Regions from separate parts of the Kitasatospora sp. NPDC056531 genome, predicted to be linked through region 2. Evidence: riboswitches for the same ligand, from Rfam matches in the RefSeq annotation. Region 2 holds a riboswitch; the other holds the start of a gene.
The links. A riboswitch is a leader RNA that binds a small molecule or an ion and turns the genes downstream of it on or off. The one in region 2 is predicted to bind cobalamin.
Positions count from the first base shown of each region.

Region 1: it holds a riboswitch for cobalamin, as region 2 does, so the genes downstream of both, ACFQ87_RS39285 (ribonucleoside-diphosphate reductase subunit alpha) here and ACFQ87_RS32270 (FecCD family ABC transporter permease) in region 2, are expected to answer to the same signal.

Region 1 covers NZ_JBHTTU010000105.1:10,609-12,801, forward strand. Annotated here, with positions in the region: gene ACFQ87_RS39285 (ribonucleoside-diphosphate reductase subunit alpha) at 1-1,278, opposite strand, end outside; cobalamin riboswitch at 1,469-1,612, opposite strand; gene ACFQ87_RS39290 (glycosyltransferase family 39 protein) at 1,675-2,193, opposite strand, start outside.
Region 2 covers NZ_JBHTTU010000056.1:24,732-26,924, reverse strand. Annotated here, with positions in the region: gene sodN (superoxide dismutase, Ni) at 184-579, shown strand; cobalamin riboswitch at 667-818, shown strand; gene ACFQ87_RS32270 (FecCD family ABC transporter permease) at 915-1,973, shown strand; gene ACFQ87_RS32265 (ABC transporter ATP-binding protein) at 1,970-2,193, shown strand, end outside.

The DNA of each region.
Region 1 (2,193 bases), on a different contig from region 2:
CGTGCGGCCCGGCAGCGCGGTCTGGTTGGCGGCGCGGTTGGAGGCGTCCTTGAAGGTCATCCAGCCGTTGCCGGTCTGCGCCAGGGTGCGCATCATGCGGGCGTACAGGGTCTGCGCCGGGATGGTGCGGACGGCCTTGCCGGCCTGCTCGGCCTTGCGGTACGCCTCGTCGAAGTCGGCCCCCCACAGGTCGACCAGCTCGGGCACGTCGGCGGGGGAGAACAGCGACCAGTCGGCGTTGGCGTTGACCCGGCGCATGAACTCGTCCGGGATCCAGTGCGCCAGGTTGAGGTTGTGGGTGCGGCGCGCCTCCTCACCGGTGTTGTCGCGCAGCTCCAGGAACTCCTCGATGTCGGCGTGCCAGGTCTCCAGGTAGACGCAGGCCGCGCCCTTGCGCCGGCCGCCCTGGTTGACCGCGGCGACCGAGGAGTCGAGGGTGCGCAGGAACGGGACGATGCCGTTGGACTTGCCGTTGGTGCCGCGGATCAGGCTGCCGCGCGAGCGGATGCGCGAGTAGGACAGGCCGATGCCGCCGGCGTGCTTGGACAGCCGGGCGATCTGCGCGTAGCGGTTGTAGATCGAGTCCAGGTTGTCCAGCGGGGAGTCGAGCAGGTAGCAGCTCGACATCTGCGGGTGCCGGGTGCCGGAGTTGAAGAGCGTCGGGGAGGAGGTCAGGTACTCCAGGCGGCTCATCAGGCCGTACAGCTCGGCCACCTCGCGCACCGACTGCTCGGAGTCGCCGACCGCCAGGCCGCAGGCGACGCGGAGCAGGAAGTGCTGCGGGGTCTCGATCACCTTGCGGGTGATCGGGTGGCGCAGCAGGTATCGGGACTGCACGGTGCGCAGGCCGAAGTACTCGAAGCGGTCGTCGCCGGCGGTGTCGATCAGCGCGTTCAGGGCGGCGGCGTGCTTGGCGACGAAGGCCGCGGTGGTGTCGCCGATCAGGCCCTCGGCGTGGCCGACGGCGATCGAGGCGGAGAAGGAGACCGCGCCCTGGCTGTTCGCCTCGTCGACGATCTCCAGGGCGAGCAGACGGGCCGCCAGCTTCGAGTACTGGGGGTCCTCGGCGATCATCGACGCGGCGGCGTCCACGGCCAGCCCGCGCAGCTCGGCGTAGTCCGAGCCGGCGTGGCGACCGCGCAGCGCGGCGGCGGCGACATGGCCGGGGTCCACCTCGGTGAGGTCGGCGCTGCGGTCGGTGAGAAGCCGCAGCAGCGCTCCGCCGGGGTCGGAGACCGTCGGGTCGGTGAAGGCGGTACCGGAGCCCTGGGCGGGCAGGGTGGCTGAGGCAGCGGTGGTCAAGGCGCTCTCTCCTGGCGGCGATCGGCGGCGGTGATCGAGTGGCACCGGACCGATCCGGGCAGGGGAGCACGGCGCGAACGCAAACGGCGTCGCGCGACGGTGTCTCCCCGGCCCGCCCGCGAGGCCCGGAGGTGTGGTGCTGGTGCTGGCGCGGCCTCTGCGGGAGGGCCGTGGGCACGCCGTCGGCAGGTACTCGGACTCGCGGACACGGCTGCTGGAGCCGCCCGCACACCGCTGCGGGGCAGTCCCGGACTCCCACCGGGTTCCCCTGCATCGACAGCAGGAGTGAGCATACATGTAGTGCCAGCGGACTGCGGCGGCACCATATGTTGTGCCTGTCGTGTCGCTGGCGCCGACGGGCCCGGCGGGCTGTCAGTGCTTCAGGTACACCTTGTACGTGCTCGAATCACCGGTTGGGGAGGTGAACTGGGCGATCAGCCGGTACTGCCCGCCGGCGGCCAGGGCGGCGCTCAGAGCCCGGTCGGTGGCCTCCGGGGCGGTGCTGTCGAGGACCACCATGGTGAACCAGCCGTCCCGGATCGCGGCGGTGCTGCCGTCCTGGCCGTGGTGCTGCGCTCCGGCGCCGTCGCGGTAGTCCGTCCCGGCGCGCGCCGAGACCCACTGCTCGGGCTTGCTGACGCTGCCCAGGTAGTACTCGGCGAGGCCGTCGACCTCGGTGAGGTAGTGGCCCTGGGGCACGGCGTGCGCCCGCAGGACGGCCAGCAGGCGGCCGGAGTCGGGCCCGTTCTGGTAGCGCAGGGCGGACTGCTCCATCCCGAGGGCCAGCAGCGCGACCCAGACCAGGATGCCCAGCTGGGGGTGGCGGAAGTGGGCACCGATGAGCCGGGTGAGGCCGAGCCCCGCGAGTGGGGTGGCGAGCAGCATGCCGTA
Region 2 (2,193 bases):
CGCCACGACTCCTCCTCCTGGACCAACCGCACCCAGTCTGCCGCACGGACCGTCATCCGTTCGATGTCCGGATTACCCCGGTTCCGGGTCCGCCTTTCGCCCTAGGCCCACCGCCCGATCGCGAAACCCGGGGGGCGGAAGGGTAATCTCGGGCGCGGGAAGACGATCTAAGGAAGGACTCCCATGTTCTCTCGTCTGTTTGCACCGCGTGCCACCGCTCACGCCCACTGCGACCTGCCCTGCGGCGTCTACGACCCGGCGCAGGCCAAGCTTGAGGCCGAGTCGGTCAAGGCCACCCAGGAGAAGTACCAGGCCAACGAGGACCCGCACTTCCGCGCCCGCGCCATCATCATCAAGGAGCAGCGCGCCGAGGCCGTCAAGCACCACATCTCGGTGCTGTGGAGCGACTACTTCAAGGCCCCGCACTTCGAGAAGTACCCCCAGCTGCACCAGCTGATCAACGACACCCTGAAGGCCGCCTCGGCCGCCAAGGCGTCCACCGACCCGGCCACCGGCCAGGCCCTGCTGGACCTGATCGCCGAGGTCGACAAGATCTTCTGGGAGACCAAGCAGGCCTGAGCCTGACGCGTCGCCACCCGGCCGCCCCCGTCCGCCCGTCGGACGGGGGCGGTCGTGCGTTCACGCCCGATCCATGCCAGGTAAGGGTTGCCTGGCCTGAGTGGCTGTTATGCTGCCAGGGCGTCCGAGGGGGAAGTCCGGTGTGAATCCGGCGCTGACCCGCAACGGTGAGCGCGGCCCCGGGGGCACCCCCCGCGTCCGCGCCAGCCCGATCGCCCTCGGCCGCTGAACTCCCGACAACTCGCCGTGGACTGCGAGGGGAAGGCGCCCGGGCACGCCCCCGGCCGGCGCCCGCCCCGGCACGCCCACGGCCCGAGGCAAGGCGCGATCCTCTCGTGGACAGCAGTTCGCCCGCTCGCCGAATACCCACGCTCCCACTCGCCGTCGGCCTCGCCGCCGCCCTGCTGCTCTCCCTGGTCTCCGGGGTCGCGCTCGGCGCCTCCGGAATCGAACTCCCCCGCGTCCTGCGGCTCCTGGGCGCCGGACTGACGGGCGGCCGGCTGGACGCGAGCGAGGCGGCCGGGTACGCCATCGTCTGGGAGATCCGGCTGCCGCGCACCGTCCTGGCCGCCGTGGTCGGCGCCGGACTCGCCGCCACCGGCGTCGCCGTCCAGGCGCTGGTGCGCAACGCGCTCGCCGACCCCTTCGTCCTCGGCATCTCCTCCGGCGCGGCCGTCGGCGCCAACGCCGTCCTGTTGTTCGGCGCCTTCGCCTCGCTCGGGGTGTGGGCGATCTCCGCCTCCGCCTTCGGCTCCGCGCTGGTCGCCATGACGCTGGTCTACCTCGCCGCCCGCACCGCGTACGGCCTCACCCCGCTGCGCCTGGTGCTCACCGGCACCGCCCTGTCCTACGGCTTCTCCGCCGCCACCACCCTGATGGTCTTCGCCGCCGACCGCGGCGAGGCCGCCCGGGACGCGATGATGTGGCTGCTCGGCAGCCTCGGCGGCGCCACTTGGGGCTCGGTGCCGATCGCCGCCTGCACCGTCCTGGCCGGACTGGCCTACCTCGGCTGCGCCGCCGGGCGGTTGGACGCGCTCGCCATGGGCGACGAGACCTCCGCCTCGCTCGGCGTGGACCCTGACCGGCTGCGCCGCGAACTGTTCACGGTGACCGCCGCCGTCACCGGCACCGTGGTCGCGGTCAGCGGGGCGATCGGCTTCGTCGGGCTGCTGATGCCGCACCTGGCCCGGATGCTGGTCGGCGCCGGACACCGCCGGGTGCTGCTGATCGCCCCGCTCGCCGGGGCGCTCCTGCTGGTCTGGGTGGACATCGCCTCGCGCACCCTGCTGGCACCCGCCGAACTGCCCGTCGGGGTGTTCACCGCGGTCCTCGGGGTGCCCGCCTTCCTACTGCTGATGCGCCGTCGCGGCACCGCCCTCGGGGGTGCCCGATGACGGCCCTGACCGATGTGACGGACGCCGAGGACCTCGCCGTCGACGCCGTCTCGGTGGAACTGGCCGGCACCCGGCTGGTCCACGAGGTGCACCTGAAGGCCGCCGCCGGCCAGGTGGTCGGCCTGGTCGGACCGAACGGCAGCGGCAAGTCGACCCTGCTGCGCTGCGTCTACCGGGTGCTGCGGCCGGCCGGCGGGGCCGTCCGGCTGGACGGCGACGA